DNA from 2 places in the Pseudomonas sp. E141 genome. Region 2 is predicted to be linked to the other one. Evidence: riboswitches for the same ligand, from Rfam matches in the RefSeq annotation. Region 2 holds a riboswitch; the other holds the start of a gene.
The links. A riboswitch is a leader RNA that binds a small molecule or an ion and turns the genes downstream of it on or off. The one in region 2 is predicted to bind cobalamin.
Positions count from the first base shown of each region.

Region 1 (14,554 bases), 730 kb from region 2:
CTCGGCGCCGCACACCACCAGGTCGTTCACGCACATGGCCACCAGGTCGATGCCGATGCTGTCATGCTTGTTCAGGTTCAGGGCCAGACGCAGCTTGGTGCCGACGCCGTCAGTGCCCGAAACCAGCACCGGTTGCTTGTAGCCGGCCGGGATCTCGCAGAGGGCGCCGAAACCGCCCAGGCCGCCCATGACTTCCGGGCGCGCAGTGCGCTTGGCGACGCTCTTGATGCGTTCGACCAATGCTTCACCGGCGTCGATGTCTACACCGGCGTCCTTGTAGCTCAGGGAGGGTTGCTTGCTCATGATCCAGGCCTTTAGGGGGGATTTCTGGGTAACGACCGACCGCCGGGGCCATTGAATAACCGTTGTACGAATTATTCCGGGTGCCCAGCCATTGCCGGTCTGCGAAGGCGCGCGATTTTATCAGGCTTGAGGGGCAGCGGCCATCCTCGCGCCGACGGGCAGGGACATATCCTTGGAAAAAAACCGATATTTCTCCTATTGGTGCTGCGCGATGCGTCTGTATAAGGTGTAGCGGTAACCGGCTATGGTTATGACAGTGCGAAACTTCCAGCGGGTGTGTGAATGTTTTGCCAGGTGCTGTGGTCACAGCCATGCTCAATTTTCTTCACACGGCCTGTTCCAGCCGTTATGTCCGGGAATCTTCCATGCGTTTTTTCAAACTCTTGTCTGTGGGCTGCCTGTCGTTGATCAGCGTGGCGAGCCATGCCGAAAACCTCAATAGCCTCTATCAGGTGCTCGAGCCGGTCAGCAGCCAGGCCCCGCAAGAGCGTGACCAGGCGACTTTGCGCGCCCTCGACACGCTGGTGCTGCGCCTGACCGGCGATGCCAAGGCCGCGCAGAATCCCGGTCTGGCGGCGATCCGCAAGGACCCCCAGCAGATCATTCTTCAATATGGTTACGACGCCGGCCCGCCGGAAAGCCTCAAGGTGGATTTCGATCCAGCGAGCACTGACCGGGCCTTGCGCTCGGCGGGCTTGTCGCTGTGGGGCGCGAATCGGCCTGCGATCCTGGGCTGGTGGCTGAACGACTCGGCTGAAGGTTCCAACCTGGTAGGCGATGGCCAGGGCAGTGCCGAGCCACTGCGCCGCGCCGCCCAGCACCGCGGCCTGCCGCTGCACCTGCCCCTGGCGGATTTGAGCGAGCAGATCGTTGCTACCGCACCAAACCTGGAAGGCAGTGATCCGGCCCCGCTGCGCGAGGCATCGCAGCGTTATGGTGCAGACGCCTTGCTGGCGGTCCATGCCAAGGAAGAGGGCGGCCAATGGCAGGCGACCTGGCGCTTGTGGCAGGGTGACCAGCGCGAGCAGGGCAATGCCCAGGGCGCCGACCCTGCCGCCCTGGCTGATGCGGTGATGCTGGCGGTGAGTCAACGCCTGGCGCCGCGTTTCGTTACCAAGCCGGGCGTGGCCACCGAGCAGCTGCTGGAAGTGCAGGGCATGAACCTGGAGCGTTATGCGGCGCTTGGGCGTTTGCTCGAGCCGTTCGGTGGGCAGTTGCAGCGGGTTGAAGGGGACCGGATCATTTATCGGGTCAAGGGCAGCGCCGAACAGTTGAAAGCGCAATTGGCCCTGGCGAAACTGCAGGAAATTCCTGCCGGCGAAGCCGTCGCGCCAGTGCCAGTACCCCAGCCAGCCGCTGATGGCTCCATTCCGGCCGCCGCGCCAGCGCCAGCGCCGACCGCCAACCTGCAGTTTCGCTGGTAGTTTTTCTTTCTTATATAGCTAGGAGTGGTTCATGGGCGATACGCGGCGTTGGTTCTGGTTGGGTGGGGTCGCCCTGCTGTTTGTGTTCATCTATTTGCTGCATCCGATCCTCACGCCGTTCCTGGTTGCGTTGCTCCTGGCCTATCTGTTCGACCCACTGGTAGATCGCCTGGAAAAACTCGGCCTGTCCAGGACCTGGGGCGTGGTGTCGGTGTTTGGGCTGATCATCTTGATTGTCATTGCTCTGATGCTGGTGCTGATACCGATGCTGGCCAAGCAACTGATGCGCCTGTACGAGCTGGCGCCGCAGATGCTCGACTGGTTACAGCACACTGCCGTGCCGTGGGTGCAGTCGAGGCTGGGGTTGGCTGAAGGCTTCTGGAAGTTCGACAAGGTCAAGGCGGCCATCAGCGAGCATATGGGCCAGACCTCTGACATCGTCGGTGTGGTGTTGAGCCAGGCCACAGCCTCGGGGCTGGCGTTGATCGGTTGGCTGGCGAACCTGGTGTTGATTCCGGTGGTGGCTTTTTATCTACTGCGCGACTGGGACTTGATGATGGCCAAGATTCGCAGCCTGCTGCCACGCCATCGTGAAGAACGCATCATGACCCTGACCGGCGAATGCCATGAAGTGTTGGGGGCGTTTGTGCGAGGGCAATTGTTGGTGATGGTGGCGCTGGGCTTCATCTATGCGGCGGGATTGATGCTGGTGGGCCTGGAGCTGGGGCTATTGATCGGCTTGATCGCCGGGCTGGCGGCCATCGTGCCCTACATGGGCTTCGTCATCGGTATCGGCGCGGCGTTGATTGCCGGCTTGTTCCAGTTTGGCGGTGATCTGTACCCGATGGTCGGCATCGTGGCGGTGTTCATGGTCGGGCAAGCGCTGGAAGGCATGGTGCTGACACCGTTGCTGGTGGGTGATCGCATCGGCCTGCATCCAGTGGCGGTGATCTTTGCGATCCTGGCAGGGGGTGAGTTGTTCGGTTTTACCGGGGTCCTGCTGGCGCTGCCGGTGGCGGCGGTGATCATGGTGCTGGTGCGTCATATGCACGATCTGTACAAGGATTCAGACATCTATAGTGGCGTCGAAGACCCCGAGCTATAGCGCCAATGGCGGGCGCGGCGGTTGTCCCAGCGTCAGGGAAACCGTCGCTCCATCGTTCTGTCGCTGCAAACCTTTGATTTTGCTCGTGGTCCGGCGCATTGTGCGGTCCGCGTCACGGGTATAAACTTTGCGCACTTTACACAGAGGCCACTAACGGTTCTTTTGGAACTGTTCAGTCAGCATGAAACCGATTCAGCTGCCCCTAGGTGTGCGTCTGCGTGATGACGCCACCTTTATCAACTACTACCCAGGCGCCAATGCCGCTGCACTCGGCTATGTCGAGCGGCTTTGCGAAGCCGACGCCGGCTGGACCGAGAGCCTGATTTATCTGTGGGGCAAGGACGGGGTGGGGCGCACGCATCTGTTGCAGGCCGCTTGCCTGCGGTTCGAGCAATTGGGTGAGCCGGCGGTGTATCTGCCATTGGCCGAGTTGCTGGATCGCGGCGTAGAGATCCTCGACAATCTTGAACAGTACGAACTGGTCTGCCTGGATGATCTTCAGGCGGTGGCCGGCAAGGCTGATTGGGAAGAAGCGCTGTTTCACCTGTTCAACCGGTTACGCGACAGCGGCCGGCGTTTGCTGATTGCTGCATCGACGTCGCCGCGGGAGCTGCCGGTGAAGCTGGCCGATCTCAAGTCCCGTCTCACCCTGGCGCTGATTTTCCAGATGCGCCCGCTCTCCGATGAAGACAAGCTCCGTGCATTGCAGTTGCGCGCTTCCCGGCGTGGCCTGCACCTGACCGATGAGGTCGGGCACTTCATCCTTACCCGCGGCACCCGCAGCATGAGCGCGTTGTTCGAACTGCTCGAACGTCTCGACCAGGCGTCGCTTCAGGCCCAGCGCAAGCTGACCATCCCTTTTTTGAAAGAAACCCTTGGCTGGTAGAAGTCGCAGCAATAGTGGCTTATAGCCTGTTTCTACCACGGCACAGCCCGCGTCCCTTCTGGGCTGCAGGCTGCAGAGGGTTGAAAACGGTTGGGGCGCTTAGATGTAAACCTAAAACCGAGAAGTCACATTTGCATCGATTGAATTTGCAAATGAGCTTGATAGTGGGCATAGTCTCGCCATCTTTACAACTTCAGCCACGGTCGTGCCCATGCTAAGTCGCTTCGCACCCCTGGTGCCTCTCGCACTCGTTACCCTGTTGTTCGGTTGTGCTGCCCACTCTCCAGTGTCCCAGCAAGCGCAACAACCACAGGTTCAAAATTCCGTTACTGCCCAGTCTTCCTCTGTTGCACTTGAGGAAGAAATGGCCACCGACAAAGAGCTGGCAGACTTCGCCGGCAGCAAGCCTTATCAGCTTCCGGTGCTGGCTGACAGCATCCTGGAGCGGGGCATGTCCTTGATCGGTACCCGCTATCGTTTTGGCGGTTCCTCCGAGGCCGGCTTCGATTGCAGCGGTTTCATCGGGTATCTGTTTCGCGAAGAGGCTGGCATGAGCCTGCCGCGCTCCACTCGCGAAATGATCAACGTGAAGGCCCCGCTGGTTGCTCGTAACGAGCTTGAGCCGGGCGACCTGCTGTTCTTCGCTACCAACGGTCGTCGTGGTCGCGTCAGTCACGCCGGTATCTACCTGGGTGACAACCAGTTCATCCATTCCAGCAGCCGTCGCAGCGGTGGCGTGCGAATCGACAGCCTGGGCGACAGCTACTGGAGCAAGACCTTCATCGAAGCCAAGCGCGCACTCGCGATGGCACCGACCGTGGTCACTGCTCGCAAGTAAGCTCACAGTTTGTAAGGCAAACTTAAAGTCTTACTTGAAGTTTGCCTCATAGCCGCTAGAATCCATGATCATTGATTGATGGCAATCCGCCTGCGTACTCCGCAGGCGGCTTTGTTTTCATGCCCACGGCAGAAAAGCCGCATCCAGATCAGGATTGTTCTGCATATGTCGACGTCGGCCCGCCTCGCTCTCATGCTCCTTGCCGCGCTGCTCAGCGCTTGCGCCAGCCGTACCCCGCCACCTGCGCCAGTGCGGGCTCCGGTGGTATTCGCTCCCGCGCAAAGCTTTTCCCCGGTTGCCGAAGACGTGCTGTTCCGGGCGCTGGGGTTGGTGGGGACACCCTATCGGTGGGGCGGCAATACGCCGGATTCAGGCTTTGATTGCAGTGGCCTGATCGGCTATGTGTATCGCGATGCGGCCGGTATCTCGCTGCCGCGCTCCACCCGCGAGATGATTGGCATGCGCGCCCAGAGTGTCGATAAGGACGCATTGCAGACCGGTGATTTGATTTTCTTCGCCACCAACGGTGGCTCTCAGGTCAGCCATGCCGGGATCTATGTCGGGGAGGGGCGTTTCGTCCATGCACCAGCGACCGGGGGTACGGTCAAGCTCGATAGCCTGTCCAAGGCTTATTGGCAGAAAGCCTATCTGAGTGCCAAGCGTGTGCTGCAACCGGCGCATCTGGCGCGTAATCCCTGACGATTCAAGTTCGCTTTTTGCGCCGGCTCAGCAGAGCTCTTGTGGCGAGAGAACAATCCCTCGCCACAGGTTCCAGTGTTCAGGTCAGCTTCTTCAGCGGTTATTTAGCCCAAACCCGCCAAATCTTGTTCCCCACATCATCTGCCACCAACAGCCCGCCCTGTTTGTCGATCACCACACCCACTGGTCGGCCTTGGGCTTTTTCATCTGCATTCAGGAAACCGGTCAGCACATCCACCGGTTGCCCCACCGGCTTGCCGGCGTTGAAGGGGACGAAAATCACTTTATAGCCGCTGTGGGGTTTACGGTTCCATGAGCCGTGCTGCCCGATGAAAGCCCCTTCGGTAAACGGCGCTGGCAAGGTGCTGCCTTCGGCGAACGTCAGGCCCAGTGACGCGGTGTGGGGGCCGACGGCGTAATCCGGGGCGATGGCCTTGGCCACCAGTTCCGGTTTTTGTGGCTCGACCCGCTTATCGACGTGCTGCCCGTAATAGCTGTAGGGCCAGCCATAGAAGGCGCCGTCCTTGACTGAAGTGATGTAGTCCGGCACCAGGTCGCTGCCGATCTCATCGCGCTCATTCACCGCGGTCCATAGCGCGCCACTGCGCGGCTCCCAGGCCAGGCCGTTGGGGTTGCGCAGGCCCGAGGCGAAGATGCGGTGATTGCCGCTGGCACGGTCCACTTCCCAGATGGCCGCGCGGCCTTCCTCGGCCTCCATGCCGTTTTCCCCGACATTGCTGTTCGAACCGGTAGTGACGTACAGCTTGCTGCCGTCCTGGCTGGCGATCACGTTTTTGGTCCAGTGGTGATTGAGCGTGCCACCCGGCAGGTCGACGACCTTGGTCGGCTGCGCCTTGATTTGCGTATCGCCCTCTTTATAAGGGAAGCGAATCAGTCGGTCGGTGTCGGCCACGTACAGATCATTGCCCACCAGTGTCATGCCGAACGGTGAATTGAGGTTTTCCAGAAAGACCGTACGGGTTTCGGCGATGCCGTCATGATTGGCATCACGCAACAGGGTAATGCGATTGGGGCTGGGCACCCCCGCACCGGCGCGGCCCATGACTTTCTCCATGACCCAGCCACGAATGCCTTTGGAGTCGTCCGGTTTGGGCGGTGCGTTGGTTTCTGCCACCAGCACGTCACCGTTGGGTAGCACGTAGAGCCAGCGTGGATGATCCAGCCCTTCGGCGAATGCGCCCACTTGCAGGCCCTGGGCCGGGGTAGGTTTGGCGCCATCCGGCCAGCCGATAGCCTCGGCAATGTTGACGGTGGGGATCAGGGTCTTGTTCGGTTCCGGCAGTTTTGGCGAGGGGCCAGTGCCGTCGGAAACCTGAAGTGTGGAGGACTCGCCGCAAGCAACAAGCCCTGCGGCCAATGCGACGATCAGAAGGTGTGGTGGCTTGAGCATGCGGGCTTCCCTATGAGTGCATGGTGGTTATTCATAGAGAAGCTTAGACCCGCGATGGTTCAACCGGTCAGCCGTGGGCCTGCTTGAACAGCACGGCGATGCCCGGATGATACTGCCCGGCCTCATTGCGCAACTTGCGATAGGCATAAGGGAAGTACCAGGCCACGGCGCAGGTATTTTCCTTCTGCAGTTCATCGATCATGTCCTGCAGTTCTTCCGGCGTGGCGCTCTGCTGGGCCTTTTGCGGTGCGACGAACAGGCAGCCCAATCGCAGGTCACTGGAATAGCTGATACGTTTGGCGTCGCTGGTGATGTCGAGCAGCGGCTGGGTGAGATTGAGGTTCTTGACCTTCGGCCAGCGTTGAGTGGCCTGGATGAAAGCACGCTCCTCGGTGCCGGCGATGAACAGATCGGCGCTGACGTTGCGTTCGCCTTCTTCATTCTGTTTGCGAGTGGGGGTGTTCTGCAGCGTGACCATCTCGGCCATCCAGGCTGCGGCCGAGAGCAAGCCAAGATTGGCTTTTTCATCGAACCAGTAAGGTGTGTCGTTATCGCCGCGCACGGCGTTGTAACGGTCGATACAGTCAAACCAGCGTTCCAGCACCGGGCGCAGGAATTCCAGTTTTGGATTGCTGATGATCATGCCTTGCATGCTTTTGCCCTCTTGTTATTGTGATATCGGGTCGTGATGCCTATTTGATATCACTTGCCGCAGCATGGCACAAGATTGGCGTCATTTTATTGATCAGGGCCAATGTCCGCTGTTGAACCTGTGCCGGCTTTAATTGACGCTCCACCCCCAACCCTCTAACCTTCGCGGCTTGTTTCAGGTGCTCTGTGACCGGGCGATCGTTGGGTCGACAGAGTGAAACAGGGAAGCCGGTGAGTGCATACGAACCCGGCGCTGCCCCCGCAACGGTAAATGAGTCAACGCTGCGCCTGGCACTACACAGGCCACCAGCCACTGTGTCCGTACGACATGGGAAGGCGCGCAGCCCGGCATCACGCCGCTCATGAGCCCGGAGACCGGCCTGATTCATCCAACGGCATCACGGTGGGCGATGCCAGGCTTGTTGCCGTCTTTTTTGTGCCCGCCCGCCGTTATCCAATCCCAACGGAGAGCTCCCATGACCCACACCCCCGATCGCGACGAACGCCACCTGGCGCGCATGCTGCGCAAGAAAGCCGTGATCGACGAGCGCATCGCCAACTCGCCAAACGAATGTGGCCTGCTGCTGGTGCTGACCGGCAACGGCAAGGGCAAGAGCAGCTCTGCGTTCGGCATGCTGGCCCGGTCCATGGGCCATGGCATGCAATGCGGCGTGGTGCAGTTCATCAAGGGGCGTAACAGCACCGGTGAAGAGCTGTTTTTCCGTCGCTTCCCGGAGCAGGTGCGCTTTCATGTCATGGGCGAAGGCTTCACTTGGGAAACCCAGGATCGCCAGCGCGACATCGCCGCGGCTGAAGCGGCCTGGGCAGTTTCGCGTCAATTGTTGAGCGACCCGTCCATAGGCCTGGTGGTGCTCGATGAACTCAACATTGCCCTCAAGCACGGTTACCTTGACCTGGACCAGGTGTTGAGCGACTTGCAGGCCCGTCCGCCGATGCAGCATGTGGTGGTGACCGGTCGCGGCGCCAAGCCGGAATTGATTGAACTGGCCGACACCGTCACCGAAATGGGCATGATCAAGCACGCGTTCCAGGCGGGTATCAAGGCGCAGAAGGGCGTCGAACTGTGAGCGATGTTCCCTTGGCGAGTCGTCACTGCCCGGCGGTGCTGATCGCCGCTCCTGCTTCCGGGCAGGGCAAAACCACGGTCACCGCCGCCCTGGCCCGCTTGCACCGTAAGCAGGGGCGCAGGGTGCGGGTCTTCAAGTGCGGGCCTGATTTCCTCGACCCGATGATCCTGGAGCGGGCCAGCGGCGCGCCGGTCTACCAACTGGACATGTGGATGGTCGGCGAGCAGGAGAGTCGTCGATTGTTGTGGGAAGCTGCTGCCGAAGCCGACTTGATTCTGATCGAAGGGGTGATGGGGCTGTTCGATGGCACGCCATCGAGTGCCGATCTGGCCCGGCACTTCGGCGTGCCGGTGCTGGCGGTGATCGATGGCACGGCCATGGCCCAGACCTTCGGTGCCCTGGCCCTGGGCCTGGCGCGGTATCAGCCGGACTTGCCTTTCGCCGGGGTACTGGCCAATCGTGTCGGCACCTTGCGTCATGCGCAGTTGCTCGAAGGCAGCCTGACCGAAGGCCTGCGCTGGTACGGCGCCCTGTCACGGGAAACCGGTATCGAGTTGCCAAGTCGCCACCTTGGGTTGGTCCAGGCCAGTGAATTGAATGATCTGGACCTGCGCCTCGACGCCGCCGCCGATGCCTTGGCTGGCAGTTGTGAAGTGGCGTTGCCGCCGGCTGTGGAGTTCGTCGCGCCAGCGGTGATTGCCGCGCAGCCGTGGCTGGAAGGTGTGCGCATCGCCGTGGCCCGGGATGAAGCGTTCGCCTTCACCTATGGCGCCAGCCTTGATTTGTTGCGAGCGATGGGGGCGCAACTGAGCTTCTTTTCACCTATTCATGACAGCGAACTGCCGGAGGCGGACAGCCTGTATCTGCCCGGTGGCTATCCGGAATTGCACCATGTGGCGCTGGCGCAAAACGCCCCGATGCTGGCGGCGATCCGCGCGCACCATCAAGCAGGCAAACCCTTGCTGGCTGAATGCGGCGGCATGCTTTATCTGTTGGACTCGTTGACGGATGTGGACGGCACCCGTGCCGAGCTGCTTGGGTTGCTGGCCGGTGACGCGCAGATGCAAAAGCGTCTGGCGGCCCTGGCGCTGCAATCGGTGGAGTTGCCGGAGGGCACTTTGCGCGGGCATACCTATCATCATTCCCTCACCAGCACCGGGCTGGAGCCGATTGCCCGAGGTCATAGTCCCAATGGCGGGCGTGGCGCGGAGGCGGTTTTCCGGCAGGGTCGGATGACGGCTTCCTATGTGCACTTCTATTTTCCGTCGAATCCAAGGGCGATTGCCGCGCTGTTTGCACCTGATCCTGAGGCCGCTATCGCAAACAGGCTCGCTCCCACCTCCGATCACCTGACCCCTGTGGGAGCGAGCCTGCTCGCGAAGCGGCCATGACAGACACCGCTTTCTCTCAGGCCGAACGCGATGCCGTCTACCGGGCCATCGCCGAACGCCGCGACATGCGCCACTTCACCGGCGGCACCGTTGAGCCAGCGTTGCTGCGCCGCCTGCTGGAAGCCGCGCATCAAGCCCCCAGTGTGGGTCTGATGCAGCCGTGGCGGTTCATTCGCATCAGCGACCGCGCCTTGCGTGGGCAAATCCGTCAACTGGTGGAACAGGAACGCATCCGCACCGCCGAGGCCCTGGGTGAGCGCAGCGATGAATTCATGAAGCTCAAGGTCGAAGGCCTCAACGACTGCGCCGAAGTGCTGGTGGCGGCGTTGATGGATGATCGCGAGCGCTATGTCTTCGGTCGACGAACCCTGCCGGAAATGGACCTGGCCTCGCTGTCCTGCGCGATCCAGAATCTGTGGCTGGCCTCTCGCGCCGAAGGGCTGGGGATGGGCTGGGTTTCGCTGTTCGAGCCCCAGGCCCTGGCCGAGCTGTTGGGCCTGCCCGCCGGCGCCAAACCGCTGGCAATATTGTGCCTGGGGCCGGTCGAGGGGTTTTACCCGGCACCGATGCTTGCCTTGGAAGGCTGGGCGCAGCCGCGTGCGCTGGATGAATTGCTCTACGAAAACCATTGGGGAGTAAGCCCATGAGTGTGGCGTTGCTCAGTGCTGCCGCGGTGGCGCTGGATGCGCTGTTGGGCGAACCCCGACGCTGGCATCCGCTGGTGGCGTTCGGTCGCTTTGCCGATCGTATCGAACAGCGTTTCAACTCCGGCGGGCGTGGCTGGCGCAGCCATGGCGTGACGGCGTGGATCATCGCCGTGGTGCCGTTGACCCTGCTCGCGACGGCGCTGTCCTGGGCGCCGTTGGTGGGCTGGCTGGTGGAAATCCTGGCACTGTACCTTGCCCTTGGCCTGCGCAGTCTCGGGGAGCATGTCGAGCCGGTAGCCCGGGCTCTGCGCGGTGGAGATCTGGACGAAGCGCGCCGGCGGGTCGGCTACTTGGTCAGTCGTGAAACCGCCGAACTGGATGAGACTGCCGTTGCCCGTGCCGCCACTGAGTCGGTGCTGGAGAACGGCAGCGACGCGGTATTCGCCGCGCTGTTCTGGTTCGCCGTCGCGGGCGCGCCAGGTGTGGTGTTGTACCGCCTGAGCAATACCCTCGACGCCATGTGGGGCTATCGCAACGAGCGCTTTGAGCGTTTCGGCTGGGCGGCGGCCAAGATCGATGATGGGCTCAACTACATTCCGGCGCGCCTGGTGGCGCTGACTTACGCCGTGCTTGGAAAAACCCGCCTGGCGCTCAAGTGCTGGCGCACCCAGGGCCCGACCTGGGACAGTCCCAATGCCGGGCCCGTGATGGCCGCCGGCGCGGGTGCGCTGGGGGTCGAACTGGGTGGCGCGGCGGTGTATCACGGCCAATTGCATCAACGTCCACCCTTGGGCGAAGGCGCGCCGGCGAACGCCGACGCCATTGATCGCGGCTGGCAACTGGTCCAGCGTGGCGTATGGTTGTGGTTGCTGATTCTCTGCCTGGGAGCTGAGTTTTATGCTTGAGCACGGTGGGCGCCTGCGCAACGCGGCCCGGCAATACGCGATTGCCGAGGCGCACTGGCTGGATCTGTCCAGCGGCCTGGCGCCCTGGCCGTTCGACGTGCCGGCGATTGCACCGCGGGCCTGGGCACGCCTGCCTGAGACCGATGACGGGTTGGAACAGGCCGCCTGCGATTATTACGGCGCCATGCATGTGCTGCCGGTGGCGGGTTCGCAGATGGCCATCCAACTCTTGCCGCGCCTGCGTCGGGCCGGCAAGGTCGGCGTCCTCTCACCCTGTTACGCCGAACACGCCGAAGCCTGGCGCCGCAGTGGTTACATCGTGCGTGAAGTGCTGGAGCCGGAGGTGGACTTCTTCCTCGACAGCCTTGACGTGCTGGTGGTGGTCAACCCCAACAACCCCACGGGCTTGCTGTTGAGCCCCGAGCGCTTGCTGGACTGGCATGCCCGATTGGCCCAGCGCGGTGGCTGGCTGGTGGTGGATGAAGCGTTCATGGATGTCACGCCACAACTGAGCCTGGCCGCCCATGCCCATCAGGTCGGATTGATCGTGCTGCGTTCGTTCGGCAAGTTTTTTGGCCTGGCCGGGGCTCGCCTGGGATTTGTATTGGCCGAGCGCCACTTGCTCAAGTTGCTCGCCGAACAAGTCGGGCCGTGGGCCGTCAGCGGGCCGACCCGGGTGGTGGGCCAGGCGTGCCTGCTGGACACCGACGCCCAGGCCCGCCAGCGCCAACGCTGCGAAGACACCAGTCAGCGCTTGGCGCTGACGCTCGAACGCCACGGCTTCAAGCCTCAGGGCGGCTGTGGGTTGTTCCAATGGCTGGTCGCTGAACACGCCCAGGCACTTTACGATTTCATGGCCCAGCGCGGCATTCTTCTGCGCTTGTTTACCCATACCAGCAGCCTGCGCTTCGGGTTGCCGGCCGATGACGGTGAATTCCTGCGCCTCGAGCAAGCTTTCGAGGCCTACGCCAAGGACATCCAATGACCACTGTAATGGTGCAGGGCACCACGTCCGATGCCGGCAAAAGCACTCTCGTCACGGCGTTGTGCCGCTGGGTCAGGCGTCAGGGGGTGAGCGTGGTGCCGTTCAAACCACAGAACATGGCACTCAACAGCGCGGTAACGGCCGATGGCGGTGAAATCGGCCGTGCCCAGGCCGTGCAGGCCCAGGCGGCCGGTCTCCAACCGCATACCGACATGAACCCGGTGCTGCTCAAGCCCAACAGCGACACCGGCGCCCAGGTCATTATCCATGGCCGCGCCGTCACCACCATGAATGCCGTGGCCTATCACGATTACAAAGCCATCGCGATGCAAGCGGTGCTGGCCTCCCACGAACGTTTGAGCGCGGCGTATCCGGTGGTGATGGTGGAGGGCGCGGGTTCCCCGGCGGAGATCAATCTGCGCGCCGGTGACATTGCCAACATGGGCTTTGCCGAGGCGGTGGACTGTCCGGTGCTGCTGATTGCCGATATCAATCGCGGCGGCGTCTTCGCCCACCTTGTGGGTACCCTGGAGCTGCTTTCGCCCAGCGAACAGGCGCGGGTCAAGGGCTTCATCATCAACCGTTTTCGCGGCGACATCGCCCTGCTGCAACCGGGCCTGGACTGGCTTGAGGCGCGCACCGGCAAACCGGTGATTGGCGTGTTGCCGTACGTGATGGACCTGCATCTGGAAGCCGAGGACGGTCTCGATCAACGGCAGGCCGACAAGGCCGAGCAGGTGCTCAAGGTAGTGGTGCCGGTATTGCCGCGCATCAGCAACCACACCGATTTCGATCCGCTGCGCCTGCATCCGCAGGTCGATCTGCAATTCATCGGCCCAGGCCAGCCCATTCCCGCGGCTGACTTGATCATCCTGCCGGGTTCAAAGAGCGTGCGCAGTGACCTGGCCTACCTGCGCGCCAACGGTTGGGAGACGGCCATCCATCGTCACCTGCGTTATGGAGGCAAGTTGCTAGGCATCTGCGGCGGTTTGCAGATGCTCGGCCAGCAGGTCCACGATCCGCTGGGGCTGGAAGGGGGCGCAGGCTCCAGCACCGGGCTGGGCTTGCTGGCTTTCGAAACGACCCTGGAACACGAGAAGCAGTTGCGCAATGTGCGCGGTCGACTGGCCCTGGAAGAGGCCGAGGTCAGCGGGTATGAGATCCATGCCGGTGTAACCTCAGGCCCGGCATTGGAGAACCCGGCGGTGCAGTTGGATGACGGTCGCTGTGATGGCGCCCAGAGTCTGGATGGGCAGATTTTCGGCACCTATCTGCATGGGCTGTTCGAGTCACCGGCGGCCAGCAGCGCCTTGCTGCGTTGGGCCGGGTTGCAGAATGTGCAGGCGGTGGACTACCACGGGTTGCGCGAGCGGGACATCGAGCGGTTGGCGGATCTGGTGGAGCGGCATTTGGATACCGGGCTGTTGCGTGAGCTGTGTGGGATCTAGGGTGGCTGCACTGGCCTCATCGCGAGCAGGCTCGCTCCCACAAGGGACTTGTGTGCATCGCACAACCACTGTGGGAGCGAGCCTGCTCGCGATGAAGCCGGCAGCAACACCGCCAATTTGAAAGGTAAAAAACATGCTGCAACTGATCCTCGGCGGCGCCCGCTCCGGTAAGAGTCGCCTGGCCGAAAAGCTCGCCACAGACAGCCGGTTGCCCGTCACCTACATCGCCACCAGCCAACCTCTGGATGGCGAGATGAACGAACGGGTCGCCCAACACCGCGCTCGCCGTCCGGCCGAATGGGCGCTGGTGGAGGAGCCGTTGGCCCTGGCGCGGGTGCTGCGCGATAACGCAGGTTCAGGGCACTGCCTGTTGGTGGATTGCCTGACCCTGTGGCTGACCAATCTGCTGATGCTCGACAACCTCGAGCAGTTGACGGCCGAGCGTGACGCTTTGCTGGAGTGCGTTGGCGCGCTGCCGGGCGAAATCATTTTTGTCAGCAACGAGACCGGAATGGGTGTCGTGCCGCTGGGCGAGTTGACTCGCCGTTATGTCGATGAAGCCGGTTGGCTGCATCAAGCTTTGGCCGAACGTTGCCAGCGCGTCGTGCTGACCGTTGCCGGCTTGCCCCTGACTCTCAAAGGTACTGCGTTATGAATCATCGCTGGTGGCTGGACCCGTGCAAGCCCCTCGACACCCAGGCCCTGGAGCAGGCCGCGGTCCGTCAGCAACAACTGACCAAACCGGCCGGTTCCCTGGGGCGACTCGAGGCAGT
Region 1 covers NZ_CP084024.1:4,176,219-4,190,772, reverse strand. Annotated here, with positions in the region: gene purM (phosphoribosylformylglycinamidine cyclo-ligase) at 1-303, opposite strand, end outside; gene GKKCFE_RS18745 (DUF2066 domain-containing protein) at 669-1,727, shown strand; gene GKKCFE_RS18740 (AI-2E family transporter) at 1,759-2,832, shown strand; gene hda (DnaA regulatory inactivator Hda) at 3,014-3,718, shown strand; gene GKKCFE_RS18730 (C40 family peptidase) at 3,930-4,556, shown strand; gene GKKCFE_RS18725 (C40 family peptidase) at 4,722-5,255, shown strand; gene GKKCFE_RS18720 (PQQ-dependent sugar dehydrogenase) at 5,356-6,666, opposite strand; gene GKKCFE_RS18715 (hypothetical protein) at 6,734-7,318, opposite strand; cobalamin riboswitch at 7,478-7,715, shown strand; gene cobO (cob(I)yrinic acid a,c-diamide adenosyltransferase) at 7,794-8,405, shown strand; gene GKKCFE_RS18705 (cobyrinate a,c-diamide synthase) at 8,402-9,796, shown strand; gene bluB (5,6-dimethylbenzimidazole synthase) at 9,793-10,443, shown strand; gene cbiB (adenosylcobinamide-phosphate synthase CbiB) at 10,440-11,348, shown strand; gene cobD (threonine-phosphate decarboxylase CobD) at 11,341-12,333, shown strand; gene GKKCFE_RS18685 (cobyric acid synthase) at 12,330-13,781, shown strand; gene cobU (bifunctional adenosylcobinamide kinase/adenosylcobinamide-phosphate guanylyltransferase) at 13,915-14,436, shown strand; gene cobT (nicotinate-nucleotide--dimethylbenzimidazole phosphoribosyltransferase) at 14,433-14,554, shown strand, end outside.
Region 1: it holds a riboswitch for cobalamin, as region 2 does, so the genes downstream of both, cobO (cob(I)yrinic acid a,c-diamide adenosyltransferase) here and cobW (cobalamin biosynthesis protein CobW) in region 2, are expected to answer to the same signal.

Region 2 (14,554 bases):
ATGGTTTCGATGAGGATCAGGTCGGCGCCGCCTTCGATCAGGCCCTTGGTGGCCTCGGTGTAATTCTCCACCAGCTCGTCGAAGGTCACGTTGCGGTAGCCGGGGTTGTTCACGTCTGGCGACAGCGAGCAGGTGCGGCTGGTCGGGCCCAGCACGCCGGCTACGAAGCGCGGCTTGTCCGGTGTTTCCAGGGTCTTGGCGTCGGCGACCTTGCGGGCCAGGCGCGCGCCTTCCAGGTTCAGCTCGTAGGCCAGGCCCTGCATGCCGTAGTCGGCCTGGGACACCTGGGTGGCGTTGAAGGTGTTGGTTTCCAGAATGTCGGCACCGGCATCCAGGTAGGCTTTTTCGATGGCGCCGATCACATCCGGACGGCTCAGGACCAACAAATCATTGTTGCCCTTGACGTCGCTCGGCCAGTCGGCGAAACGCTTGCCACGATAGTCCTGTTCCTCAAGCTTGTAGCTCTGGATCATCGTACCCATGCCGCCGTCGAGGATCAGAATGCGTTCCTTGAGGGCCTGCTGGAGAAGATAAAGGCGAGCGCTGCGATCGGACATAGGACTACCTGGAAAAAGACCATTACGAAGGCGGGGATGATAGCAAACCTGTACAGGATTTGATCATGGGTGGCTTTTGCATGAATCCTGCTCATGTTTGCATCGCGATGGCGGCCCGGTAGAATCGCCGGATTATCTCTTAGGGACCCGAGACATGCCGTACCGCGTCTTATTCGGCAGTCTGTTGCTGCTGTTGTCTTTTCACTCAGTGGCAAAGGATCCCGCCCCGGCGATTTCCTACACTCGCGATATCCAGCCGATCTTCACGGAAAAATGCGTCGCCTGCCACGCCTGCTATGACTCTGCGTGCCAATTGAACCTGGGCAGTGGCGAAGGCGTGTCCCGGGGCGCGAGCAAGCTGCCGGTCTATGACGGTGAACGACGCCAGGCTGCCGAACCCACACGTTTGTTCTATGACGCCTCCGGCCAGCGGGCCTGGCAGCGCAAAGGCTTCTATTCCGTGCTGGATGCTCAAGGCAGTCAGGCCGCGCTGATGGCGCAGATGCTCGAACTGGGCCACAACACACCGTTGCAGCCCAACGCCAAGCTGCCCCAGGACATCGTGCTTGGGCTTGAGCGTGACAACAGCTGCCCGATGCCGGGGCAATTCGACGAGTACGCCGCCGCGCATCCCAAGGAAGGCATGCCTCTGGCGGTCACTGGCCTGACCGACCAGCAATATCAGACCTTGCAGCGCTGGTTGGCCGCGGGTGCACCCATCGATCAGCAAGCGCTGGCGCCGAGCGCCGCCGAAGCCTTGCAGGTGGTGCAGTGGGAAAACCTGCTCAACGCCCCCGGCGCCCGGGAAAGCCTGGTGGGTCGGTGGTTGTTCGAGCACTGGTTTCTGGCGCACATCTATTTCAAGGATGGCGAGCCGGGGCATTTCTTCCAGTGGGTACGTTCGCGCACGCCTACCGGCCAGCCAATCGATCTGATCAACACCCGCCGCCCGAACGATGACCCTGGCACCCGTGTGTATTACCGGCTCTGGCCGGTACAAGGGGTGATCGTGCACAAGACCCACATTACCTACGGGTTGAGCGCGGCAAAAATGGCGCGGATCAAGAGCCTGTTCTACAGCGGCAGATGGCAGGTCACTGCGTTGCCAGGGTACGGCCCGGAGCGCCGGGCCAACCCGTTTTCCACCTTCGAGGCGATCCCGGCCCAGGCCCGCTATCAGTTCATGCTCGATAACGCCGAGTATTTCGTGCGCACATTTATCCGCGGCCCGGTTTGCCGGGGCCAGATCGCCACGGACGTGATTCGCGACAACTTCTGGGCGTTGTTCCAGGCCCCGGAACATGATCTGTACATCACCGACCCCAATTACCGCGGCCAGGCCACGCCGTTGCTGGCGATGCCGGGGCAGAATGACGACGTGGGCAGCGTCCTGAGTCTGTGGCTGGACTACCGGGACAAGCGCAACGAGTACGAAGCCTTGCGTCGCGACAACTACGCCGACCTGCCTGCGCCCAGTTGGTCGACGCTGTGGGCCGGCAACGACAATGCCTTGCTGAGCATTTTCCGGCATTTCGACAGTGCTTCGGTCACCAAGGGCCTGATTGGCGAGGTGCCACAGACGATGTGGCTGTTCGACTTTCCATTGCTGGAGCGCACTTATTATCAGTTGGCGGTGAACTTCGACGTGTTCGGCAACGTGTCCCACCAGGCCCAGACGCGACTGTATTTCGACCTGATTCGCAACGGTGCGGAGCAGAACTTCCTGCGCCTGATGCCAGCCGATTCCCGCGAGGACTACCTCAACGATTGGTATCAGTCGGGCGGAAAATTCAAGATGTGGCTCGATTACGAGGCTATCGACGACGATAAACCCACCGCTCTCAAGCTTGACGAAGATGACCCCAAGCGCGATTTCGTCCAGCAATTGCTGGTTCGTTATGGCGACTTGAACGCGCGGCCCGATCCGATCAACCGGTGTAATGGCGCCTATTGCTCGCGTCCGAACATTGATCCGGCCTTACAGAACGCCGAACAGGCCCTCAGTCGCCTGGCTTCCAGACCGGCGGCGGGCCTGAGCGTCATCAACCAGTTGCCGGAAGCGACCATGTTGCGCGTCGAAACCGTCAGCGGTCGCCGTGAGGTCTACAGTCTGCTGCGCAACCGCGCTCACAGTAACGTGGCGTTTTTGCTCGGCGAGGCGCTGCGATACCAGCCGGGGCTGGACACCTTGACGGTCTATTCGGGCGTGCTGAGCAGCTATCCGAACTTCATCTTCAACATCCCCGCCGAGCAAGTGCCGGCCTTTGTCGACGCCATGGAGGGCGCCCGGGACGGGCAGGCGTTCGAGCGGATTGTCGAGCGCTGGGGCATTCGGCGCAGTCACCCGCAGTTCTGGCAGTACTTCCATGACCTGAGCCACTACCTGCAGGAGACGGCGCCGCTGGAAAGTGGGGTGCTGGACATGAATCGCTACCAGAACCTCTGACCAGGATATCCGGGCGCTTTCCTGACAAAAATACTAGGACTTTGTCCGGCGCGATGATTGGCGTAAACTGCCGACAAGCCTGCGAGGAGTTTCCATGACCGCCATTACCATTACCGATGCCGCCCACGATTACCTGGCCGACCTGCTGTCCAAGCAGAACACCCCAGGTATCGGGATCCGCATCTTCATCACCCAGCCCGGCACCCAGTACGCTGAAACCTGCATTGCCTACTGCAAGCCGGGGGAAGAGAAACCTGAAGACACCGCGCTGGGGCTCAAGAGCTTCACCGCATACATCGACTCGTTCAGCGAAGCGTTCCTGGACGACGCGGTGGTCGACTATGCCACCGACCGCATGGGCGGCCAGTTGACCATCAAGGCGCCGAACGCCAAGGTGCCGATGGTCAATGCCGACAGCCCGGTCAACGAGCGCATCAATTATTACCTGCAAACCGAAATCAACCCGGGGCTGGCCAGCCACGGCGGCCAGGTATCGCTGATCGACGTGGTGGAAGACGGCATCGCCGTGCTCCAGTTCGGCGGCGGTTGCCAGGGCTGCGGCCAGGCCGACGTGACCTTGAAGGAAGGCATCGAGCGCACCTTGCTCGAGCGTATCCCGGAACTCAAGGGCGTGCGCGACGTGACCGACCACACGCAGAAAGAAAACGCCTACTACTGATAGGTGTTCGCTGCGGATATAAAAAAACGGCGCCCGTGAGCGCCGTTTTTTTATGGGCGGATCCGACATCCGCGCAAGCTGATTCACCGCTTTCGCGAGCAAGCCCGCTCCACATTGGGGCGGCGGTGATGTTCGATTTTTTAATCGCCGCAAATCCCTGTGGGAGCAAGCCCGCTCTTAAAGTTGTATTTTCAGGGCCTGTAGAGATGCGCGTGCCCGGCGCGGTAGAGCGACGACTCACTGAACACATCATTACCCAGTACGCGTCCCACCAGAATCAGCGCCGTGCGTCGAAAGCCCTTGGCCTGGACCTTTTCGGCAATATCAGCCAGCGTACCCACCACCCAATCCTGGTCCGGCCATGTCGCGCGGTGAATCACGGCAATCGGGCAATCCGCGCCGTAGTGGGGCAGCAGTTCGCTGACGATTTTTTCCAGATGATTGACGCCCAAATGAATCGCCATGCTCGCCCCGTGCTGCGCCAGGCTGCCCAGTTCTTCGCCGGCGGGCATCGCGGTTTTGTCTGCGTAGCGGGTGAGGATCAGGCTTTGGGACACGTCCGGCAAGGTCAGTTCGGCGCCCAGCAGGGCGGCGCAGGCGGAGGTCGCGGTCACGCCGGGGATGATCTCGAACGGGATGTCCAGTTCCCGCAGGCACCGAATCTGCTCGCCAATGGCACCGTACAGGCTCGGGTCGCCGGAGTGTACCCTGGCCACGTCCTGGCCCTTGAAGTGAGCGGCCTTGACCAACTCGATAATCTGCTCCAGGTGCAGCTCGGCGCTGTTGACCACCTGTTCGGCGCTGTGGCCTTCCAGCACGGCTGTGGGCACCAGGGAGCCGGCGTAAATGATCAGCGCGCAGCTGCGGATCAGTCGCTGACCTTTGACAGTGATCAGTTCCGGGTCGCCAGGGCCGGCGCCAATGAAATAAACGGTCATGACCGGTTCCTAAAGGTGAGTGGGCGACCCTTTGAATGAAGATCGCTCATGATCCAGGGCGCGAATTATCGGGTTTTACGACGTCACCGCCAATGCCAGCGTGGCGCTTGGGGTCTTTTGGCGAGGAATCAACAGCGTCGCAGGTGTCGCGCCCAACCGGTCGGCCAGGGCCAGGGCAGCGCTTTCGGCGATGCCATAGCAACCGGTGCGTTCAAAAGCGATCTCGGAGCGGTGACTGAGCCGCTGCTGGTAGCTGGACAATTGCTCGGCATTGAAACAGGTCAGCGGCAACTCCAGTTGCTCGGCCAGCTCCAGCAGGCCCGGCTCGTCACGCTTGAGGTCGATACTGGCCAAGGCGCGAACCTCAGAGAGCTCGATGCCGTGTGCCCGCAAAGTCTGATCAAGCAGTTCTCGCAGCGTGCTGGCCGGGCAGCCGCGTTGACAGCCCAGGCCGACCACCAGGATCGGCCCGGTGCTCATGCGTCGTGCTGAGCCTGGTCGCCACGCCGGAACAACCATGCGCTGACCAGGCCCAAGGCCAGCCAGAACGCGACGTTGGTCACTTGCGAGGCGAGCTTGAACTGGCTTTCAAGTGCTTCGGGCGCCAGCATCGAGTGGACCTCAGGCTGCGGCGCACCGATGACATGGGGCACCAGCAAGGTCGCCACGCCCAACAGTTTGAGCAACCAATGCCTGCCGAAGACAATCAGGGCGATACCTACCGCAGTGGAGGCCGCCGTGCCGATCCACCACATCTGCCGTTGGGCCAGATCGGCCGCAGCCGTGCCGGGCAGCTCCGGTGGCAGGCCGAGGGTGGGGGCCAGGACAAACGTGGCATAACCGGCCAAACCCCAAAGCAATCCCTGGGACGTGCGAGTCGGCGCCCGCAGCGTGTACAAGCCCGCCAACATCAGGGCGAAACCCACTGCGACCACCAGATTGCCGCCGGTGGTGGAGAGCAGTCGTTGCCAACCGTCTTCCGGCTCCCACGCTTGGGCATCATGGGAGTGAACGGCCCCAGCGGCGTGCTCATGGTGCTCGGTAGCCGGTGCGCTTTCGTAGGTTTCGGCCTGCAGAATCAGCGGCGATACCCAGAAACTCTGGAGGAGGGTTAGCAGCAGGGCGGCCAGCAATCCGCTGAAACCGGCGGTTTGCGCGATACGCTTGATCATGTCGTCAGGTCTCAATGGCACGGGAATGCGGCGCTGTGGCGGGTGTCGTGGGCCGCGTTGTGCACCGCTTCGATGTGGGAGAAACCGGCGAAATAGACCAGGCCTGCACCGAGGATCGAGGCGAAAATCGCCGCGCTCAGGCGCTGGCTCAGGGTCGTGGAGCTGCTGGCGGTACGGGCGGTGCTGCTGATGGTCGACATGGCGCTTCCCTATGGTCTCTTGTCATCGGGTGAAGCGAGCGCAATGAAACCCCGGGCGCAGGCCCGCCAAGGTTCGAACAGCGCCCGCCCACCGCGGGTTTGTTGATGCATGAGTCATGGGCCGGTCTCCGGGCTCGCGAGGGGCAGGGCTTGTGCCTGGCCGACAAGCGTCACCTTCCCATACCGTGAGGCACAGTGGATCTGACGCTTCTCTCGCTTACCGTTGCGGGGGCAGCACCGGACTGACGTGGCCTTGAAGTAAAGCACACGATTCACCGGTTTCCCGTTTCACCCTGTGAAGGGCACCCGTAACTAGGCGCACAGGAGAGCATGGGCGGGGGCGGGGCGTCAATTGGCTGATACCCGTTGCGCCCATCGCGAGCAGGCTCGCTCCCACAGTTGAGCTTTGTTGAACATGAATTTTGTGATCGGCGAGATTTACTGTGGGAGCGAGCCTGCTCGCGATAGGGCCCGCAAGACACCACAGAACTCACCTGCGGACATTGACCCGCCCCCACACCCTGCGTAGCCTTGCGCCTTCGAGGTTCTTCGGCATTGGCCGAAGCTAAGAAGGGAACGCGGTCCAAGCCGCGGCTGCCCCCGCAACTGTGAACGGTGATGTTTCTGCAAGGCCACTGTGCATGCTCTTGACCAAGGGTGCACGGGAAGGCGCAGTAACTGCCAGTCGAATGACTGGCCCGCCGTCAGCCAGGAGACCTGCCTCGACACAGATTCTCACTACAACCGGGCGGGGTGATCCGGTGGCGAAATCTTCCGCGTGCACCCATGCGTGCGGATTGTCGTCCCGTTTGCCCGCCACCTTGCCAAAGGGCATCCGATGAAAACACTGGCCAAACTCCCTGTCACCATCGTCACCGGCTTCCTCGGCTCGGGTAAAACCACCTTGCTGCGGCACATGCTCGACAACGCCCAGGGCCGCCGCATCGCCGTGATCGTCAATGAGTTCGGCGAGCTGGGCATCGACGGCGAGATCCTTAAGCAGTGCTCGATCGGCTGCACCGAAGAAGAAGCCAACGGTCGCGTCTATGAACTGGCCAACGGTTGCCTGTGCTGCACCGTGCAGGAAGAGTTTTTCCCGGTGATGCGCGAGTTGGTGGCGCGGCGCGGTGACCTCGATCACATCCTTATCGAAACCTCCGGCCTGGCCCTGCCCAAACCGCTGGTCCAGGCTTTCCAGTGGCCGGAAATCCGCAGCGCCTGCACCGTCGATGCGGTCATCACCGTGGTCGACAGCCCGGCCGTGGCCGCCGGCACGTTCGCCGCGTTCCCGGACCAGGTCGATGCCCAGCGCAAGCTTGACCCCAATCTGGACCACGAATCACCGCTGCACGAGCTGTTTGCCGACCAACTGGCGAGCGCCGATCTGGTAATCCTCAACAAAGCCGACCTGATCAGCCCTGAAGACCTGGCCAAGGTGCGCCTGGAAGTGGCCGAGGAACTGCCGCCGGCGGTCAAGATCATCGAAGCCAGCAGCGGCCGCTTGCCTTTGGAAGTGTTGATCGGCCTGGGCGCCGGCTCCGAGGAGCACATCGACAGCCGCCACAGCCATCACGATCATCACCATGACGGCGACGATGACGACCATGATCATGACGCGTTCGACTCCATTTCCATCGAACTGCCCCAGGCCGACGAAAGCCTGCTGCTGGACGCGCTGACCCAGCTGGTGGTCCAGCACGGCGTGCTGCGGGTCAAGGGGTTCGCGGCCATTCCTGGCAAGCCGATGCGTTTGCTGATCCAGGGCGTGGGCACGCGCTTCGACAAACATTTCGACCGGCAGTGGGGCGCCGATGAAGCGCGGGTGACCCGTCTGGTGCTGATCGGCCAGGCGCTGGATGCCGGGCTGCTCGAAGCGCAATTGCGCGCCGCCCTCAGCGTCTAAGCCATGCACCTGCTCAGGACCCAGCCCGGCGGTTTCGTGTCGGACGACAACATTGCCGATCTCGGACAAACCCCCGCCGAGCTGGTGATCCTGTGCAGCGGCGACTCCAGCCTGGCGCTGCTGGCCGAAGCGGCGCGGCAGTTGCCGGACGACTATCCGCAGTTTCGCCTCGCCAACCCGATGCAGGTGCAAAACCACGCCTCGGTGGATCTGTATTTCGACGACGTGTTGCGTCACGCCAAGGTCATCCTGCTTTCCCTGCATGGCGGCATCGGTTATTGGCGCTACGGCATTGAACGTCTTATGGAACTGGCCGAGCGCGGGGTGAAGCTGATCCTGGTGCCGGGGGACGATCGACCCGATCCGGAACTCAGCGACCTGAGCAACGTGCCCAATGAGGATCGGGACCGGCTCTGGCAGTTCCTGCGCCAAGGCGGTTTGGGCAATGCCCTGGACCTGTTCCATAACCTGGCCAGCCAATGGTTCGGTCGCGACTATCCTTGGGGCGAACCGCAAACCCTGCCGCGCACGGCGATCTACCATCCGGAACGAACCAACGCCAGCCTGAGTGATTGGCAAAGCGACTGGCGGGCCGGGCAGCCGGTGGCGGCGGTGCTGTTTTATCGCTCCCACCTGCAAGCAGCGAACACGGCGTTCATCGACGTGTTTTGCCAGCGTCTGCAAGCGGCGGGGCTCAATCCCTTGCCCATTGCCGTGGCGAGCCTCAAGGAGCCTGCTTGCCTGGCCTTGGTTGAAGACTGGCTGGATGAGGTGGCGGCGGGGGTGATCCTCAACACCACCGGTTTCGCCCAATCGAGCCCCGAAGCGCCGCACTTGCGACCGTTTCGCCGCAACATCCCAGTGATCCAGGCGATCTGCGCCCAGGACAACGAGCCTGGCTGGCGCGCCAGTGAGCAGGGTCTGGGCCCGCGGGACCTGGCGATGCACATTGCCCTGCCGGAACTGGACGGGCGGATCATCAGTCGCCCCATCAGTTTCAAGGACCTGGCCTGGCGCAGCGAGCGCAGCCAGAGCGATGTGGTCTGCTACCGGGCCGTGCCCGAGCGCATGGATTTTGTCGCTGAGCTGGCGTGGCGCTGGACTACCCTGGCGTGCCTGCCCAACTCGCAAAAGCGTGTGGCGCTGATCCTCGCCAATTACCCGACCCGGGATGGGCGCATCGGTAACGGCGTCGGCCTGGACACCCCGGCGGCGGCAGTGAATATCCTGCGGGCCTTGCAGGCCGAGGGTTATCCGCTGCCGGCTGAACTGCCTGCGAGCGGCACCGCGCTGATCCAGCAGTTGCTCGGCGGGGTCAGCAACGACCTGGACAGTCTTGACCAGCGGCCCTGTCACCAGAGCCTGGCGCTGGATGCTTACCGGGCCATGTTCGACGCATTGCCCGAGGCCAATCGCCAGGCGGTGCTGGAGCGCTGGGGCGCGCCCGAACAGGACCCGATGTTCCGCGATGGCCGGCTGATGATTGCTGGCGTGCGCCTGGGCCTGACGTTCGTCGGCATCCAGCCGGCTCGAGGCTATCAGGTCGATCCGAGCGCCGTGTACCACGACCCGGACCTGGTGCCGCCCCACGGCTACCTGGCGTTTTATTTCTGGCTGCGCAACACCTACGGGGTCCACGCGCTGATTCATGTCGGCAAGCACGGCAATCTCGAATGGCTGCCGGGCAAGGGCGTCGGGCTGTCGGAAAACTGCTGGCCGGATGCGCTGCTGGGACCGTTGCCGAACATCTATCCGTTCATCGTCAATGACCCGGGCGAGGGCGCCCAGGCCAAGCGTCGCACCCAGGCCGTGATTATCGATCACTTGATGCCGCCGCTGACCCGGGCCGAAACCTATGGGCCGCTGCGTAACCTCGAGCTGTTGGCTGACGAATACTACGAAGCGCAACTGCTCGACCCACGCCGCGCCCGGGAACTGCAGCGAGACATTCTGAATCTGGTGCGCGAAACCCACATCGACCGCGAGTTGCAACTGGACGGCGACGCTGACGTGGCAGTCTGGCTGCCGCGCCTGGACACTTACCTGTGCGATCTGAAGGAGTCGCAGATCCGCGACGGCCTGCACATTTTTGGCGAGTCGCCCACACAACGGTTGCGCATCGACACCTTGCTGGCGTTGCTGCGCATTCCCCGGGGGGATGGCAAGGGCGCGCAGTCGAGTTTGCTGCGGGCGCTGGCCAAGGCCTTTGCGCTGGGTTTCGATCCGCTGGATTGTGCGCTGGCCGAACCCTGGACCGGCGCGTGTCCCGAAGCCTTGGGTCGGCTCAGCGCCGAACCTTGGCGGACCGCTGGCGATACTCGTGAACGTTTGGAATTGTTCGCCGGGCAATTGATCGAGCAGGCCCTGGAGGGCGTGGTCGCGCAACTTGAGGCGCCGGGTTGGGAAACGGTGAACAGCATTATTGAAAACCTGCGCGGCGTCGTGGCTCCGCGTCTGGACGCTTGCGGCCCGGCGGAAATGCGCGGTTTGCTCGATGCCTTGAGCGGGCGCTTCGTGCCGGCCGGCCCCAGCGGTGCGCCCAGTCGCGGCCGCCTGGATGTGCTGCCCACCGGGCGCAACTTCTTCTCGGTGGACGTGCGCAACCTGCCGACTACCACAGCGTGGCGCATCGGTTTTCAGTCGGCGTCCCTGATCCTTGAGCGGCACTTGCAGGACCACGGCGATCACCTGCGTCAATTGGGGCTTTCGGTGTGGGGCACCGCCACCATGCGCACCGGCGGTGACGACATTGCCCAGGCCATGGCGTTGATGGGCGTGCGTCCGGTGTGGGCCACGGGCAGCCAACGAGTCGACGATTTCGAGATCTTGCCGTTGAGTCTGCTGGACCGGCCTCGGGTCGATGTCACGCTGCGGGTCTCCGGGTTCTTCCGGGACGCCTTTGCCAATCTGATCCGCCTGTTCGATGCAGCGGTGCAGGCCGTCGCCGCCCTCGACGAACCGGACGACATGAACCCCTTGGCGGCGAAGGTGCGCAGCGAGCGCCAGGCCCTGTTGGAATCGGGCCTTGAACCCGAGGTCGCGGCCCGTCAGGCCGGGTGGCGGATCTTCGGCGCCAAGCCTGGCGCCTACGGCGCGGGTGTGCAGGGCGCCATCGACGGCCGCCTGTGGCAGAGCCGCGAAGACCTGGCGCAGGTCTACCTGAATTGGGGTGGCTACGCCTACGGCGCCGGCGATGAAGGCACTGCCGCCCGGGAGCAGTTCTCCCGGCGCCTTAGCCAGGTGCAGGCGGTGTTGCAGAACCAGGACAACCGCGAACACGACCTGCTCGATTCCAACGATTACTACCAATTCCAGGGCGGCATGCTGGCGGCGGTGGAGACGCTTGGCGGCGCAACGGCGGCCAGTTACCACGGCGACCACAGCCAGCCGGACTTGCCCAAGATCCGCACGTTGAAAGAAGAGCTCAACCGCGTCATTCGTTCCCGGGCGGCCAATCCGAAGTGGATCGACGGGATCAAGCGCCACGGCTATAAAGGTGCGTTTGAACTGGCGGCGACGGTGGACAACCTGTTCGCCTTCGACGCCACCACGCAGTTGATCGACGATCACCAGTACGCCTTGCTGGCCGAGGCTTATCTGCTCGACCCCGATACCCGCGATTTCGTTCGCCAGCACAACCCCGATGCCTTGCGCGACATGACCGAGCGCATGCTCGAAGCGCAGCAGCGCGGAATGTGGCAGGAGCCCGGGGAGTATCGAGAGGCGCTGGAGAACTTGTTGTTGGACATAGAAGAAGACAGCTGACCTGCCCATTCGACGGGCTATACACAACCCCTGTGATGGGTTGACCTGTGGCGAGGGGATTTATCCCCGCTGGGTTGCGAAGCGACCCTCTTGTCCACATTGGGAGGCCTGCTTTGCAGTCCAACGGGGATAAATCCCCTCGCCACAAGTACTCTGTTCACATCGACGTTACCGACCACCTTTGAGAATTAGATATGACCGACACCCCTCATTTCCCGCTCTGCGCCGTGGTCGGGGCCGATGACCTGAAACTTGCCCTGTGCCTGGCTGCGATCGATCCGAAAATCGGCGGTGTGCTCATCGAAGGCCCACGGGGCATGGCGAAGTCTACGCTGGCCCGGGGGCTGGCGGACCTGTTGGCCAGCGGTCAGTTCGTCACCTTGCCTTTGGGCGCCACTGAAGAGCGGCTGGTGGGCACCCTGGATCTGGACGCGGCCCTGGGGGAGGGGCGCGCGCAGTTCTCTCCCGGCGTTTTGGCCAAGGCCGACGCCGGGGTGTTGTATGTCGATGAAGTGAACCTGCTGCCCGACCACCTGGTGGACCTGTTGCTGGACGTGGCTGCCAGCGGCACCAACCTGATCGAGCGTGACGGCATCTCACACCGGCATCCGGCACGTTTTGTATTGATCGGTACCATGAACCCGGAAGAGGGTGAATTGCGTCCGCAGTTGCTCGACCGTTTCGGCCTGAACGTGGCCCTGGACGGCCATACCGCACCGCTTGAGCGCGGGCAGATTATTCGTCGGCGGCTGGATTTCGACAGCGATCCGGCGGCGTTCTGCGCAGAGTGGGAACCGACCCAGCAGCAGTTGCGCGAACGCTGCCAACAGGCTCGCGACCGGTTGATGCAGATTCCTCTGGATGACCAGGCGCTGGCGCAGATCACCGAGCGTTGTTTTGCCGCTGGGGTCGATGGCTTGCGCGCGGACCTGGTCTGGCTGCGGGCCGCCCGGGCCCATGCTGCGTGGCGCGGGGCGGATGCCATTGCCGTTGAGGACATTGATGCGGTCGCCGAGTTTGCATTGCGTCATCGCAGGCGCGAGCCTTCGGCCCCTGCGCCGTCCCAGGCGCCGCCAGCCACCGCCGATCAAACCGCCAGGCCTGACGAAGGCCAGGGCCAGTGGGGTGACCTGCCGGCCCGGGCATTGCCCACCGGCACTCGGCGTGACGTGCCGAGCTGGCCAAAAAAGCCCTAGGCATTCGCCCCCGTTCGCCCGCGGGGGTGAATGCCAGACCCCGTGCGGGACGGTTGGACCAGGGGCGCCAGGGCCGCAGCAAAGCGGCGGCCAGCGGGGCGGTGAACTGGCCAGGCACCTTGCTCGCTGGCCGTCCACGCCTGCGTGAAGACCTGCGTTTTCAGCAACGCCATCGTTCGCCCCATGAACTGTGGCTGGTCATCGTCGACGCCTCGGCCTCGACTCGTCGTCATCAAGCCTTGAGCGATGGCAAAGGCCTGCTGGCGCAACTGTTCGATGACGCCTACCGCCAGCGCGCCCGGCTGGCCTTGCTGACGGCCAGCGGCAGCGCACCAGCCTGGCAGGTGCAAGGGCTCAAGGCCTCGGCGGGGCTACGGGACTGGCTCGACGGCCTGGGCGCCGGCGGCGGCACGCCGTTGCTGGCGGCGCTGAACGAGGCCGGACGCTGGTTGACGGCCCGGCGCAAGCGCTACCCGACCGAGCAACAGCGGGTGTTGCTGATGACCGACGGGCGAGTCAAACAGCAGCTGACACTGCCGCCCCTTGATTGCCCAAGCCTGTTGATCGACATCGAACGCGGACCAATTCGCCTGGGCCGGGCCCGGCAATTGGCGGGGCAGTTGGGGGCGCAGTATCGGCATATTGATGAAGGACTACCGGGCTCGGATGTTCGCTGACTGACATGGCCTCATCGCGAGCAGGCTCGCTCCCACATTTAACACTCGATCGATGAATCCCCTGTGGGAGCGAGCCTGCTCGCGATAGCATCGCCCCGGTGTCAGATCCGCACGCTCAATAAGCATCGCTGTTCTATGCTCAGCCAGACCTCACAGGAGTGAACCATGCGCGTACTCGTCACCAACGCCCAGGACGATTTTCGGGTCAAGGCCTACGCTGGCACCAACGGTGTATTGCTCGCCATGGACCTGGCCGAACCCCGGCGCAAGGGCTTGCTCGGCTTTGCCATCGAGAAGCAGCACGGCGCCAAGCCCTGGCTGTTCCTGTTCAACAGCCTGACCTTCCCCGACAAGGTGCACACGTTCCCGCAATTTCGCGCTACGCCGAGCGATAAAGCACCGTTGCAGAAATTTCGCTGGGCCGACTACGCCATCAACCCAGGCGTGGCAATTCACTACCGTGTGCACCTGGCCTATGGCAGCCCTGACGCGCCGCAACTGGGGGAATCACTTGAGGTGTCAGTGACCAGTGACGATGGCCAGCCAAGCAACCAGGGGGTCATCTTCAATCGTGCCGTGGCCGCGAGCCAGGCCTTCCAGCGCAAATTTCCCGAGCTGGATGCGCTGATCGACGCCAACAAAAACCTGTCCATCGATGCTTGGCCCGACGCGCCGCGCCGCTGGCTGGAAAACGGTTTGCTAGGGCGCTTGACCGGTTTTATCGACCGGGCCCTGAACGCCAGTTGGGCCCTGGACGTCGCCATCTATGAATATGAACTGCCAGTGATCGTCGAGGCTGTGAACGCCGCTTTCGCACGGGGGGCGCGGGTACGGGTGCTGTACCACGCTGAGCCGGGAGACGACGGCACACTGCGCAACGAAGCCAGCCTGGCAACATTGCCGGCGGCCAACAAGCGCGGGCGCGTCACGCACAATATTTTCCACGACAAGTTCATCGTGCTGAGCAAGGTCGACGACACCGGTTCATTTCACCCCGAGGCCGTGCTGTGCGGCAGCACCA
Region 2 covers NZ_CP084024.1:3,447,830-3,462,383, reverse strand. Annotated here, with positions in the region: gene metH (methionine synthase) at 1-557, opposite strand, end outside; gene GKKCFE_RS15375 (fatty acid cis/trans isomerase) at 712-3,003, shown strand; gene nfuA (Fe-S biogenesis protein NfuA) at 3,098-3,682, shown strand; gene cobM (precorrin-4 C(11)-methyltransferase) at 3,874-4,620, opposite strand; gene GKKCFE_RS15360 (cobalamin biosynthesis protein) at 4,696-5,100, opposite strand; gene GKKCFE_RS15355 (CbtA family protein) at 5,097-5,792, opposite strand; gene GKKCFE_RS15350 (CbtB domain-containing protein) at 5,804-5,992, opposite strand; cobalamin riboswitch at 6,095-6,317, opposite strand; cobalamin riboswitch at 6,518-6,731, shown strand; gene cobW (cobalamin biosynthesis protein CobW) at 6,831-7,895, shown strand; gene cobN (cobaltochelatase subunit CobN) at 7,899-11,660, shown strand; gene GKKCFE_RS15335 (ATP-binding protein) at 11,855-12,856, shown strand; gene GKKCFE_RS15330 (vWA domain-containing protein) at 12,910-13,533, shown strand; gene GKKCFE_RS15325 (phospholipase D-like domain-containing protein) at 13,699-14,554, shown strand, end outside.